DNA from 2 places in the Paenibacillus sp. FSL H7-0357 genome. Region 2 is predicted to be linked to the other one. Evidence: riboswitches for the same ligand, from Rfam matches in the RefSeq annotation. Region 2 holds a riboswitch; the other holds the start of a gene.
What was found. Region 2 has a riboswitch for glycine ahead of H70357_RS33360 (amino acid permease). Riboswitches for the same ligand answer to the same signal wherever they lie in the genome.
Positions count from the first base shown of each region.

Region 1: another riboswitch for glycine. It lies ahead of gcvT (glycine cleavage system aminomethyltransferase GcvT); the one in region 2 lies ahead of H70357_RS33360 (amino acid permease).

Region 1 covers NZ_CP009241.1:7,041,107-7,048,685, forward strand. Annotated here, with positions in the region: gene uvrB (excinuclease ABC subunit UvrB) at 1-753, opposite strand, end outside; gene H70357_RS31140 (flagellar motor protein) at 935-1,720, shown strand; gene H70357_RS31145 (flagellar motor protein MotB) at 1,717-2,547, shown strand; gene H70357_RS31150 (hypothetical protein) at 2,617-3,252, shown strand; gene gcvH (glycine cleavage system protein GcvH) at 3,335-3,727, opposite strand; glycine riboswitch at 3,910-4,006, shown strand; gene gcvT (glycine cleavage system aminomethyltransferase GcvT) at 4,244-5,368, shown strand; gene gcvPA (aminomethyl-transferring glycine dehydrogenase subunit GcvPA) at 5,365-6,717, shown strand; gene gcvPB (aminomethyl-transferring glycine dehydrogenase subunit GcvPB) at 6,714-7,579, shown strand, end outside.
Region 2 covers NZ_CP009241.1:7,551,744-7,559,322, reverse strand. Annotated here, with positions in the region: gene H70357_RS33385 (ABC transporter permease) at 1-573, shown strand, start outside; gene H70357_RS33380 (sensor histidine kinase) at 596-1,492, shown strand; gene H70357_RS36420 (helix-turn-helix domain-containing protein) at 1,627-2,655, opposite strand; gene pnuC (nicotinamide riboside transporter PnuC) at 2,924-3,601, shown strand; gene H70357_RS33365 (AAA family ATPase) at 3,598-4,608, shown strand; glycine riboswitch at 4,726-4,806, shown strand; gene H70357_RS33360 (amino acid permease) at 4,970-6,361, shown strand; gene H70357_RS33355 (VOC family protein) at 6,524-6,940, shown strand; gene H70357_RS33350 (phytase) at 7,094-7,579, shown strand, end outside.

The DNA of each region.
Region 1 (7,579 bases), 510 kb from region 2:
CGGAAAGATCGCGATATGCTCACGTTCACCGATTAATTCTCCGGTCAGCACGTCAATCTCGGTAATCCGTTCAATCTCGTCGCCAAACAATTCTACCCGGATGGCATGTTCTCCCTGTGAAGCCGGGAAGATCTCAACCACATCGCCGCGCACACGGAATGTACCGCGGACAAAATTTATGTCATTGCGCTGATACTGGATATCTACTAGTCTGCTTAAGATCTGGTTGCGCGGCTTCTCCATCCCTACCCGCAGCGAGAGCAGGAGGCTTCCGTATTCCTTCGGCGAACCGAGGCCGTAAATGCAGGATACGCTCGCTACAATAATAACATCGCGCCGTTCAAACAATGAACTGGTCGCGGAGTGGCGCAGCTTATCTATCTCTTCATTGATGCTGGAATCTTTCTCGATGTAGGTGTCGGAGGAGGGAATGTAAGCCTCTGGCTGGTAGTAATCGTAGTAACTGACGAAGTAATCTACCGAATTGTTCGGAAAAAACTCTTTGAATTCACTCGCCAGCTGCGCAGCAAGCGTCTTGTTGTGCGCAATTACCAGCGTGGGGCGGTTTAACTTGGAAATCACTTGCGCGACGGTGAATGTCTTACCTGTACCCGTCGCTCCCAGCAGCGTCTGGTGCTTCTTGCCCTGCCGGATGCCGTCCAATAATTCCTCAATGGCATGAGGCTGATCGCCCTGGGGTGTGTATTCGGACTCCAGTTCAAAAGTCTTCGTACTGACGACAATATCGCTCATTTGCCCGTCTCCCCTCTATCGTCTAAAATATAGTAGTATAGTATAATTGTGGCCCTAAGTACTGGCTCTCCATACAATCCTGAAAAATATGGAAGATAAGAATACTTGTTCCCGTTTATTATACAGTGTTGCCTACATTCATGCAAACCATAATATATAGAAAAGTAAGGAGTCATAACCTATGGATATCACCGCAATTATCGGCCTCCTGGCTGGACTGGCCGCTATGATCGGCGGCTTCTTTTGGGAAGGAGGCAATCTCTCCGGATTGCTGCAGCCTAATGCTGCACTGATTGTCTTTGGCGGCACATTGGCCGCTGTTCTCATCAGCTTTCCCGCATCTAAACTGCGCCACATTCCTGCTGCTCTGCGCATGGCCTTCGGCAGGCATCCGGACCTGAATGAGCAGAACGCGGAGGAGCTGATCTCCATGGCTGCTATTACCCGGCGCGGCGGTGTGCTCCTGCTGGAGCAAAAAGCCGAAGAACATCCCAATCCCTTTACCCGTGAAGGATTGCTGCTGATCGTCGACGGCACAGATGCTGACGAGGTTCGCCAGATTCTGGAGCTGGACATGGATGCCAAAGAGTTGAAGTACAACGGCTACGCCAAAATTTTTGAGGCGGCCGGAGGCTACGCACCAACGATGGGGATTATCGGGACGGTCATGGGACTGATCCATGTACTCAGCAATCTGACCGACCCTTCCAATCTGGGAGCATCCATCGCAGTCGCTTTTACAGCGACGCTTTATGGTGTAGCCAGCGCTAATCTAATATTTTTACCCATTGCCTCCAAGATCAAATCCCGCAGCCAAACCGAGCTGGCTGGCATGGAGATGCTGCTGGTAGGCATTCTGGCCCTGCAGAACGGGGATCATCCGCAGCTGGTGCGCAAGAAGCTTAGCTCCTTCACTGCGGATTCTGAAGGAAGCCGTAAGCGTGAGTATGCAAGAGGGCTGCTATGAGGCAGAGAAACCGGCGTAAGCAGCACGCCGAAGGCCGGGAGAGCAATGACCGCTGGATGATCACTTATGCCGATCTCATTACACTTTTACTTATATTTTTCGTCATCATGTACGCCATGAGCAGTCTGGACGTGCAGAAATACAAGATTGTCACCGGTTCCCTTTCGGAAACGTTCAGGAGCGGCAACCCCGTGCTTGAAGGTGGCGATGGCATTCTGGAGAGCCAACAAGAAACGGAAAACAGCGGCTCAACTAACAGTCAGGATAATGGAACAGGAAGCGAAGCTGCAGGCACAGCCAATGCCGGAGAGACGGCTCAGCCGCCTTCGTCACGTGAACTGGCTTTCAAGGAACAGGAAGCAAAGCTGGCCTCATTGATGGGCGTCATCACCAAATATGTTGAAGACAACAACCTCGGGGATCAGATCTTTGTTGCAGATAAACCTCAGGGCATTGCCATTACGCTTAGCGACCGGTTCCTGTTCGATGCCGGCAAAGCCGAGCTGAAAGCACCTGCATTCCCTGCGCTCCGCCAGCTCTCAGGCCTGTTCCGCGGCATAGGCGCATCCATCAGCATTGAGGGGCATACCGACAATACCCCGGTGTCGGTTGGCTCACGCTATAACGACAACTGGGAGCTGTCAGGCGCGCGGGCACTCTCCATCCTGCGTTTCTTCCTCGACAATGAAGGACTGGATCCGGATACCTTCCAGTATGCCGGCTATGCCGATACCCGGCCCGCTGCCGACAATACTACGCTGCTTGGAAAACAGAAAAACCGCCGCGTCGAGCTAATCGTGCTGCGGCAGCTTCAAGACGAAGAATAATTCCGCCTATCAGCCCAGAACAGCAGATGATGAAAGGTTACATTTGCTTCTAAAGGAGTCTGAATAGGTATGGAAACTCTAAACGGAACATCACCTGATCCCACCCGATTTTTAAAAAATCTGCAGCTGCTAGTCTCGCTATTGGTTACCGCGTTTCTCCAGGGAATCATTACGTTCTTCGTTGGGGGCATGGCTTATTTCCTTTTACTCTCGTCGTACTCCCTTTTCTGGGGCGAACAAGCCAAGGTGTATCCGCTAAGCAAGCTGATTCAAATCGCCGTTCGTTTTTTGCTTGCGGGCGGCGCTTTTGCCTTGCCCTGGCTGGGAGTCTGGTGGATGCTCTACGGTCTGGCCGACAACGGACGCATCCGCTGCTTTTTTCTGCACCTGTTTTTCGCTTATGTGCCGCTTGTGGTTATCTTTTTGCAGCTTGATCCCGTGTATTACCCGGACACAATGATCCCCAGCTCAGCCGGTGAGATGACCTTTTTTGTCTGCATGGCCATGGCAGCTGTCCTGCTGTATCCCTTTTACTCTATCGGCGTTTATTACTTTGTGCTCAGACCGGCTGCACCCCCTCGCAAAATCTACAGATTTATCCTTTTATGCTGTTTATTCGTCCTGATTAGCCTTGCACTGCTGCCCCTCTTGTGGCGGATGGCTCCACATTTTTATCCGGGACTTGCAGATTTTCCAAGCCGCTGAAAGCGCAAAAAGACAGACTTCTCACATTAGTGCAGCTAATGCGCGAAATCCGTCTTTAATAATTTTTTTATAAAACCAATTGCTATTCCCCAACCCGTTCACGGTAAGCGGCTGCGTCCAGCAATCCCGATACGGCGTCGGCATACTCGCCTTCGATCTCCAGTTCAAAAATCCAGCCCCCGCTGTACGGCTGATCGTTAATCAGCTCCGGGCTGTTCTCCAGTGCATCGTTAATCTTGGTCACCGTTCCCGATACCGGTGAATATAATTCGGAAACCGTCTTCACGGATTCAATGCTGCCTACGCTGTCCCCGGCAGAAATAGCCGATCCAACTTCAGGAAATTCCACAAATACGATATCGCCTAGTAAATGCTGGGCATGGTCCGTAATCCCAACACGTATTAAACGTCCTTCGCCCTGCTGCGCCCATTCATGCTCCTCGCTGTACAGCAGGTTATCTAGCACTTCACTCATTTCAAGCCGCCTCATTTCCGAATTGGAGTTGTAAATTTAGTTATAGACTAAGTTATCGTCCTGCTCAATGTCAATATAACTGACAGGAAATTTAAATTTGTCATCTTTTTGACGTTTTTTTGTTGACAGTGCACCTCTATACCCGGTTTAATGGAGACAGCAGAAAATTATACGGTTTGCGAATGATGGCATAGGGAGAGACCGTCTCTTGAAGACGGCGCCGAAGGAGTAAGCCCTCTACGGGGTGAATCTCTCAGGCAAAAGGACCTTTGCCGGACGCATCTCTGGAGAGCATCAGGCCCTGCTATTGCAGCGTACTGGTCACCAACGGGGAAACCTGCCGGGTTCACAGCAGGGTAACTCTCAGGTACAAAGGACAGAGCGGAAGTCTATATGCGTGTGCGCATATTTGGCTTCCGCCTGTCCTTTTTTTTAATGGGCAGAAACGGACTCCGTCCCTGCCGGCAAAGGAAATCCCGTTAGGCTTGCATGTAATCAGACCAAGGGAGTGAGCACATGAACGCTTTGAAAAAAACGCCTTTTTATGACCTTTATTCTGCTTATGCGGAGTCCAGATGCATTGACTTCGGCGGCTGGGAGCTGCCGGTGCAGTTTACAGGAATCGTCAGGGAGCATGAGGCCGTCCGCGGGCAAGCCGGACTGTTCGATGTGTCGCATATGGGTGAATTCATGGTTAACGGCAGCGGCTCCGAAGCCTTCCTGCAAAAAATGACGACCAATGATGTCAGCAAGCTGGCAGACGGTGGAGCGCAGTACACGCTGCTTCTATATCCAAACGGCGGTGTTGTCGATGATTTGCTCGTATACCGCCTCGGCGAAGAGCGTTACATGCTTGTCGTGAACGCCTCCAACATCGACAAGGACTTTCAGTGGCTGCAGGAGCATCTCACCGCAGAATTCAGCGGCGTCAGCCTGAGCAATATCTCGGATGAGACTCTTCTGCTCGCCCTGCAGGGCCCGCTGGCTGAGGCCATCCTCTCCAAAGTTACAGCGGCTCCCATTGCTGAGCTGAAGCCTTTCCACTTCATCGAGAACGCCGAGGTATGCGGCGTGAACGTTCTGCTCTCCCGCACCGGATATACCGGCGAGGACGGATTCGAGCTCTACGCGCCGCCGGATACGGCGGCTGCGCTGTGGACCGGCCTGCTGGAAGCGGGGGCTCCGCACGGGCTGACACCGGCCGGTCTTGGCGCACGCGACACGCTGCGCTTTGAAGCCAAGCTGCCGCTGTACGGCCAGGAGCTGTCAGCGGATATTACGCCGCTGGAAGCAGGCGTGCAGTTCTTCGTGAAGCTGGACAAAGAAGATTTCATCGGCCGTGATGTGCTGGTGAAGCAGAAGGCTGACGGTCTGCCCCGCCGTCTCGTCGGTCTGGAAATGATCGACCGCGGCATTCCGCGTTCCCACTACCCTGTATACGGAGATGGAGTAAAGATCGGTGAAGTGACCACCGGCACCCAGTCACCGACACTCAAACGCAATCTCGGACTTGCGCTGCTGGATGCAGCTTACAGTGAAATAGGCACAGAGGTAAACGTAGAGATCCGCGGCAAGCAGCTCAAGGCTGTCGTGGTCAAAGCGCCATTCTACAAAAAGAGCCAGGGAGTGAAGCCGCAATGAAGCACCGTTATCTGCCAATGACTGAACAAGACCGCCACGAAATGATGGAAGCAGTCGGAATTCAGTCCATGGAGGAGCTGTTCTCCGATATCCCCGAGGCCGTCCGTTATCAGGGAACTATGCCGATGTCGGAGGCGCTGGATGAATACGCCTTGCTGCGCCATATGAAAGAGCTGGCCGACAAAAATGCCAATTTCGATACCCACGCCAGCTTCCTCGGCGCTGGCCTGTATGACCATCATATCCCGGTTGTCATCAATCATGTCATCTCCCGTTCGGAATTCTATACTGCTTATACCCCTTACCAGCCGGAAATCAGCCAAGGCGAGCTGCAGGCGATCTTTGAATTCCAGTCCTACATTTGTGAGCTGACCGGCATGAAGGTGGCCAACGCCAGCATGTACGATGGCGCTACGGCTTTCTCGGAAGCGGCAGTACTTGCAGCTGGTGCCACCAAACGCAAAAAGCTGATTGTCTCCCGCACCGTGCATCCGGAGGCCCGCCAGGTGCTGCGCACTTCGGCAGGGGCCTGGGGCCTCGATGTCGTAGAGATTGACTATAAAGACGGTGTAACCGACCAAGCGAAGCTTGCCGCAGCCATCGACGGCGACACGGCGGCTGTCCTGGTGCAGTCACCGAACTTCTTCGGCGCGATAGAAGATCTCGGTGCCATCGAGCCGCTGATTTACGGCGTCAAAGGCCTGTTCATTGTCAGCGCCAACCCGCTGGCGCTCGGCGTGCTGGAAACGCCGGGCAAGCTCGGCGCCGACATCGTCGTCGGTGACGCGCAGCCGCTGGGCATTCCGGCTTCGCTGGGCGGACCAACCTGCGGATTCTTCGCCGTAGCGGAGCATCTGATGCGCCGCATGCCGGGCCGGATTGTCGGCCAGACCGTTGACCGGAACGGCAAACGCGGCTTCGTGCTGACGCTGCAGGCCCGCGAGCAGCATATCCGCCGTGAAAAAGCCACTTCGAACATTTGCTCCAACCAGGCGCTGCTGGCGCTGTGCGCCTCCGTCTATTTGTCCGTGATGGGCAAAGAAGGCATGCGCGAGGTTGGCGAGCTGAACATCCGCAAGAGCCACTATGCCGCCGGCAAACTCGGCGAAATTAACGGTGCTGCGGCTGCGTTCTCAGCTCCTTACTTTAACGAATTCGTCCTGAAGCTTCCCGAAGGAAGTGAAGTGAGCGAGATTAATTCCAAGCTCATAAAAGAAGGTTATCTCGGCGGTTACGATCTGGGCCGTGATTACCCGGAGCTTGCCGGACATATGCTGGTTGCCGTCACGGAGAAAAGAAGCAAAACCGAAATTGACCAATTCGCCAGCGCACTGGAGGGCTGTTTATGAAACCGGAACAAAGTCTTATCTTTGAGCTTAGCCGTCCCGGCCGCTCGGCTTACTCCCTGCCGCAATGTGATGTTCCGCAGGACGAGAACCTTGATGCACTGATCCCTGCAGGACTTCTGCGCAGCGAACCGGTCGTGCTGCCGGAAGTATCCGAAGTGGATGTCATCCGCCACTACACCGCGCTGTCCCGGCGCAACTTCGGCGTTGACAACGGATTCTATCCGCTCGGCTCCTGCACGATGAAATACAATCCGAAGATTAACGAAGATGTTGCCCGTTTCCCGGGACTGGCCAAGATTCATCCTTACCAGCCGGAAGAAAGCATTCAGGGGGCCCTGGAACTGATGTACACCCTGCAAAATGATCTTTCCGCTTTGACCGGCATGGATGCCGTCTCCCTGCAGCCTGCCGCAGGCGCACATGGTGAATGGACTGGCCTGATGATGATCCGCGCCTACCATGAGAGCCGCGGCGAGACCCGCACGAAGGTGATTGTGCCGGACTCCTCGCATGGCACCAACCCGGCCAGCGCCGCAGCAGCCGGACTTGATACGGTGACGATTCCTTCCAATAATAAAGGAATGGTTGATCTTGAAGCACTGAAGGCAGCTGTCGGCAGCGATACCGCCGCGCTGATGCTGACCAACCCCAGCACACTCGGCCTGTTCGAAACGCAGATTGTGGAGATTGCTGCAATTGTACATGAAGCGGGCGGACTGCTCTATTACGATGGAGCCAACTCCAATGCCATTATGGGCATTACCCGTCCCGGCGATATGGGCTTCGATGTGGTGCATTTGAATTTGCACAAGACGATGAGCACCCCGCATGGCGGCGGCGGTCCGGGAGCCGGACCTGTCGG
Region 2 (7,579 bases):
CTGATCAAATTCGGCGTAGCAGCGCTGGCCGGATTCTTCATCGCCAATGAATATGCGACGGGTGTCATGAAGACGATCGCATCGTCGGGCAACGATAGAGGGCGGCTGTTCACCGCCAAGCTGATCGGATTCTCGGTCGGAGCCATGGCTATCTCTCTGGTATTCCCGATCGTAAGCACGACCGAAGTTTCCCTGCTTTCAGGTTTCGGCCATTTGCCGGAGGGGTTTGACGCGTCCTTCATACCGCGGGCCCTAGGACTGACACTACTGTACACTGCAGGCTATGCGGCGATCGGGGCGCTGTTCACTGCCGTGTTCACCGAAAGCGGCAAAACGATCGGCTTCTCGATGATTTTCTTCCTAATGATTGATACGATTTTGGGGGGCTTGGGTGAGTACATCCCTTTCTTTACTACAGTGTATGATTATTCTATCTTCAAGCTGATGAACGATATCGGCAAGCCCAGTATTGCCAGCGGCGATCTGCCAGCGCTCCTGCTCGTGCCAGTGCTGACGATTGTCGTATCCGCGCTACTCGGTATTCTCGTGTTCCGCAGAAAAGAAATTAAATAATAATGAGAGGGGCGGGAGAGTCTTGTTTATCATAACGCTCATATCGGTTACGGTGGCGGTTCTCCTGCTTGCCCATCTGCTGCTGATGAGGCGGGAGCTGGGGCGGATGACGGAGCAGCTGCGCCACTATAATGAACGGACAACCGGCAAAAAAATAGACGTGACTCTATTCGACCAGAGGCTCGAAAGACTTGCAGGTCAAATTAATCGCCAGTCCGATCTCGTAGTCGACGCGGAGGCCCGCAGAAGACGAACCGAGAATGAGCTGCGGCAGGCGATTGCGAACATCTCCCATGATATCCGTACTCCGCTCACCTCCATATTTGGCTATATTCAACTGCTGGAAGCAGAGCCTATCACGCCTGAGGAGAAGCACGAATACCTCAGCATTGTTAAAAATCGCACGAGACGGCTGCAAGCACTATTGAACGACTTCTTCGAGTTATCCCTAATTGAATCTTCCGATTATCAGCTTAAGACTGAGCGGATCGGAATGACTGTCCTCCTGTCAGACATCCTGGTCGGTTTCTACGACCGGTTCAACGAGCGGGACATTACGCCGGACATTCGGATGCCGGAGGGAGAGGTAGCCGTATATGCCGACGAATCAGCCGTGCGGAGGGTCGTTGAGAATTTGCTTACCAATACTATCAAGCATGCGACCGGTCATGTGAAAATCTGCTTCCAGCAACAGCCTGAGATTGCCGAGTTTACGATCATTAACGAAGCGAAGGAATTATCCGATATTGATGTGAGGCTGCTATTTGACCGCTTCTACACGGTCGACCGCACCCGATCCGGCCAAGGATCGGGACTTGGTCTTTCTATCGCCAAAAGTCTAATGGACAAGATGAACGGAACGCTGACCGCGGAGCTGCACGGGGGCAACTTAAAGATGACCTGCCGCTGGAAGCTGTGATCACGGGCACCGAATTAGCCAATCAATGGAGCCAGCTCCATTGATTGGCTTTTCGTGAACAGAATTGAAATCCACCCCATAATATAGCAGGGGAAGCGGTGTAATTGATGGGCTAGTCGTTTATGCCACTTTACTTACAGTTTCTTGAAATATTCTATTTCTCTTGCATAAAAATCAACTGCCTTACCCTCTGTGATTTCCCAATTACTTTCCAATTGTTCGATGATTTCTTGAAGCTTCTCAATAGCTTTATCATATTCTCCTTGAATCTCATATATATGTGAAATTGCTATCAATGCATCTATATATTTGGGATTGGGTTGTAGTTCGTATCCTTTGGTGTAATATTCGATGGCTTCGTCGTATTTGCACAGTTTCGCCATGCAGTCTCCCCTAAAGGACCACGTACGCCATTCATCAGGATACAGATCCGTCATCTGCTCCCAAAGAACTAATGCCTGAGAAAGGTTGCCTTCTTCCTTGCAGATCAGTCCTCCATATAATTGATATAAATAACCTGGATGGATTTTGTTCAATCCTTCTAGAGTTTCTTTAGCTTCAGCACATCTGCCATCTGCAAGTAAGTGGTTCATAAGCCATACATAACCCTGCCAGTAATCTGGATGATTTGGCACGAAATTTTTATAATACTCTATAAGTTTATGGTGATTTGAATAGTTCCAGTCAAAAATGACTCCATTCTCCGCATCCCGCAAAGCATTATGATTACTTTTTTTATGTGGATCTAATAACAGGGCCTCCTTGGCAAAATGGGAAGCTAATTCACGGTGCTCCTCTGAACGATGAATGTGTAACTGAGCCAGCAATGTGAGACATGGGGCCTTTTTTTCGTCATTAGTTAGCCTTTCTTTGAGAAATTGTTCAGCATAATTAAAATCATCTTTGGAAATAAAATGTTCGGTACTAATCATATTTTCAATACGCTCTAGATGTGTGTCATCAGTTAATGCGAATAGCTCATCAATTGTAACCCCTAAAATCACAGATAACTCAGGGAGAATTTGAATATCTGGCATGGTTACGTTGTTTTCCCACTTGGATATGGCTTGGGATGACATATTCAGTTTTGCTGCTAGTTCTTCCTGAGTCATTCCTTTTTGTAAACGTAGGGTTTTGATTTTTTTTCCGATCTCAATATTCATTTGAATACCCTCCAATTTTTATCAGTTCGACTAGTCCCTTGAATTATAACTTGTGGTTTAAAATCTCCTCAATGACCGCGTGGTTAAACGAATTAACTTATCAGTTACATTAGCAGCCACAAGGCACGAAGCCTCCCTTTTGAAGATTCGATTCATCAAGTGTACATTTTTGCTTTCAATGATATTAACAATATGTTATTATCAAGTTGAAAGTAAGAGTGAACTAACTTTATGGTGCACAAATCGGATGAAAGCAGAGGGGATGCAAGTGAATAAATCATGGGGCGGTTGGAACCTGTTTGAATTGACCTGGCTGGTTTTGTTTACCTCAATTGCTGTTGGGTTTACGGTGATTTCTAAGGATTCTTTATTCGGATTTACGGTCTTTATCACCGGGGTGCTGTGTGTGGTGCTCGCGGCGAAGGGAAATCTGATGAGTTATGTGTTTGGGATGTACAATACCATTGGTTATGCGTACTTGGCTTACGTCAACGGTTTGTTTGGAGAGGTTATGCTAAATCTGCTTTTCTTTGTTCCTATGAATGTGGTCGGCTTCTACATGTGGAAAAATAACCGGACTGACGGCAAGCTGTCCATGCGTCAGTTAGAGCTCAAGCGTCTGCTCCTTGTGGGGGCGGTCTGCGTATTAGGCAGCCTGCTGCTGGGCCTGGGTCTATCGTTCATACCGGGGCAGAATTCGCCTTATATTGATGCCATTACGACGGTGTTATCCGTTGTCGCCACTCTATTAATGGTTCGAAGATTCAAGGAACAATGGCTGGTCTATATTGTCCTCAATATGTTCACGGTGCTGCTGTGGGTGATTCGAATGCTGGAGGGAAGCGGTGAAGGCCTGCTGATGATCGTCATGTGGAGCGCGTATCTGGTTAACGCTGTATACGGCTACTACAATTGGAACAAGGGCGCTAGGGAGGTATCAGCATGAAGAGACTTGGCTTGACGCTCGGGAAGTTTGCCCCGCTGCATAAAGGGCATCAGTTCATGTTCGAGACGGCGCTGCAAGAGGTCGACGAACTAATTGTAGTGATCTATGAGACGACGGTGACCCCGATCCCGCTGCATATCCGGGCCAACTGGATTCGCAAGCTCTACCCGGCGGTGCGGCTGATTGAAGCCTGGGACGGTCCCGACGGGTATTCGAACGACCGGGAGCATGAGATAAGGGAGGAGCAATATATTCTGGAGTTACTGAAAGGCGAGCAAGTGACGCATTTCTACTCCAGCGAGTTTTACGGAGAGCACATGAGCATCGCTTTGGGCGCAGTAGACCGGCGGGTGGATGAAGCCCGCGGGCAGGTACCGGTTTCAGCTACTATGGTCCGTTCGGATCCTTACAAGTACCGGGAATATGTGAGCGATAGCGTATATCGGGATTTAATAACAAAAGTGGTTTTTGTGGGAGCGATGTCTACCGGCAAATCCACGATCACCGAAGCGTTGGCCCGGCGGTATCGCACAACCTATGCGAGCGAATACGGGCGCGATTATTGGACGGAGCATCAGGTGGACCGCCGAATTGGCTTGGAGGCGTTCGATGAAATTGCTGTCGGCCATATGGAGCGGGAAGAGCGGGCTTTACTGCAAGCGGATAAATATCTTTTTGTCGATACCAATGCGATCACCACTTATATGTTTGCCCTGGATTACCACGGCCGGGCCCCTGAACGCTTAACCCGGATCGCCCTGGAAAATGCACAGCGGTACGACCTTTTTTTCCTGTGCGACGACGATATTCCTTACGAGGATACATGGGACCGCAGCGGGAATCAGAAGCGGCATATTTTCCATAAGCAAATTATTGCAGATTTGAAGGAGCGGCGGATTCCCTATATCACACTTCGGGGAAGCCTGGAGGAACGAATGGGCAAGGTAGACGAAGTGCTGGCAACGTTCAAGCCCTATCATAATTATTTTGGCGAAGCACGGTGGTAACTAATGTTATTGACAAAACTTTTGACTATGATTAGTATTGAAAAATATTTAAAAGAAGTTATGATCCTATAATCAAATAATTTCTAAGCTATGAATGCTATGGATCACACTATAGCAGGAGCAGCTTCTGGAGAGACCGTGGGGATTCCCCGGCGCCGAAGGGTTCACAATCTCAGGCAAAAGGACAGAAGAGTACTGGATAATTCATTTGTTATTCTGATAAGCGTCAGAATAATGAATGTATTTTATTTAATATTCTTATGACCGTGAGATTGGAGCGCATCCAGTCTCTTTTTTTATTGTCATTTTTACTTGTTCATCATTTCACAAAGAATTATTAGATGTAGAGGGGGAGTTTCACATGGCACCACAAGAACTAAAGAGAGATTTAGAGAACCGGCATGTTCAGCTCATTGCAATTGGGGGGACCATCGGGACCGGATTGTTTTTAGGATCAGGTAAAGCTATACAACTCGCAGGACCATCCATCATCTTTGCTTATTTAATCGTGGGTATTGCCGTGTTTTTTGTTATGAGGGCCTTGGGAGAACTCCTGTTGTCAAAAGCCGGTTATCAATCTTTTACAGACATCGCTGAAGATTATCTTGGACCGCGGGCAGCATTTGTAACCGGATGGACCTATTGGTTTTGTTGGATCATGACGGCTATGGCGGATATTATAGCTGTTGGCGTATATGTACAATATTGGTTTGATATCCCGCAATGGATCCCTGCCGTCATTTGTTTAATCATTTTATTAGGACTCAATTTATTAACTGTAAAAAGTTTTGGCGAATTGGAGTTTTGGTTTGCATTAATCAAGGTAGTGACTATTCTGGCGTTGATTGTTATCGGGGCAATCCTGCTGGTGATTGGATTCAAAACAGCTAACGGAACGGTTACTGTCAGTAATATTTGGTCACATGGGGGGATATTCCCGAACGGGGTTTCAGGGTTCCTACTTTCCTTCCAAATGGTTGTGTTTGCCTTTGTCGGTGTAGAATTGGTGGGGGTATCGGCAGCCGAAACATCCAATCCAGAAAAAACCATCCCGTCGGCTATTAATAAAATCCCTTTAAGAATTCTATTTTTCTACGTGGGTGCCATTATCGCCTTGTTATGCATCAACGCATGGACGGAACTAAATCCGGCAGAAAGTCCTTTTGTTAAAACGTTTAGTTTGGTGGGGATACCGATTGCTGCTGGAATTATTAACTTTGTCGTATTAACTTCAGCCGCGTCTGCCTGTAACAGCGGAATGTTCTCAACAAGCCGGATTCTATATAATTTGAGCAGGAATGACCAGGCTCCAGCCAATTTTGCAAAGCTGAATAGAAATCATGTCCCAAGCAATGCTCTATTCATCTCCACACTTGTGTTGTCCGTGGGAGCTCTTTTGAGTAAGCTGATTCCGGAGACTGCTTTTGGAATCGTGACAACCATCAGTGCCATTTGTTTCATCTGGGTTTGGGGTATCGTTCTGATCTGCCATTTGCGGTATAAGAAAACAAAGCCGGAATTGCAGGCGAAGTCAAAATTCAAAGCCCCGTTCACCCCATTTATTAATTATGTAGTCTTAGCGTTGTTTGCAATCATACTCATTATTATGCTGTTTGCTGAAGAAACACGTCCGGCCTTATTATTGACGCCGTTATGGTTTATTTTATTATTTGTTTTGTATTCGACGAATCGGAGAAAGCGGGAAAGAAGCAGCAAAATAATCAGTACAGAATCACATCCCATGGATGCCTGACCCGATCATTCTTTTAATAGACAAAGGGGATTGCCTCAGGCCTTAGTTATTTTTTAGGCAAAAAAAATTGAAATTCTTCAATATCACCTTTCAAGTAGCAACTCCGGCAGTTATTCTTATAAATGAAAATGGACATAATTTTATTTATAAGGAGGAATAACTATGGCGGGGCAAATATGGATCAATCTACCAGTTAAAGATATCAACAAATCAAAAGATTTTTTCACGGAGATTGGATTTTCTTTGAATCAAGGACATGGAAATGCTGATGATAAAGCTAGTCTAGTCATCGGAGACAAGAATGTTATTGTGATGCTATTTACGGAGTCCACGTTCGAAAGATTTACAGGAAATAATATTGCAGATACAACGAAAGGCACTGAAGTATTGTTTACAATTGGTGCAGATAGCAAGGAAGAAGTGGATGAAATGGTAACGAAGGTGGGAAAGGCAGGCGGTAGCATTTACGGCAAACCCCATGACCAGGGCTGGATGTATGGTGCTGGTTTTGCTGATTTGGATGGTCATCGCTGGAATGTGCTGTATATGGATATGAGCAAATTCCCTGCTGAGAAATAATAGTGGCAGTCTGGAACTATGAGATGCATTCAAATACTATCTTGAATTTACATTGTAAATTTTACAAAGGCCTAGTTGCCTGTTAATACTTCTTTTACACTCATCTTCTATAGTTAAGCAATTACTAACAATAGAGGGGAACATTGAACATCAATGAAAACATGGGAAACTGTACTATCTACGCTGCTCCTTGCAGGCGCTCTACTTCCTGCCGCAACAACTAACGCAGCATCCGCCTCAGACCTAAAAGGATATGAACCTCTGCGCAAGCACATGGATGGGATCGGAGCAACTATCACTTGGGATAGTGACGATAAGTCGGCACTGGTCAAGCTGAAGAACGGATTCGCAGGCACGTTCACGGCAGGCGATAAGGAATATCGTCTAGCGGGTAAAGCAGGCGAGCTTCCAGCGGAGGTCAAATTAGTCGATGGCACGATGTACATTCCTTCCAAGCTGCTTCAAGCTATTCTGGCGGAAAATGCAAAGTTTATCAATTCCGCTGATATCATCACTCCTTATTCCGTAACCGCCCAGGTAGAGACGGCAGCCGTTGAAGATGGTGAGGATGCAGCCGATGACCCGGCCATTTGGCTCGATTCTGCGAACCCGGCGAATTCCAAAATCATTGCCACGAAC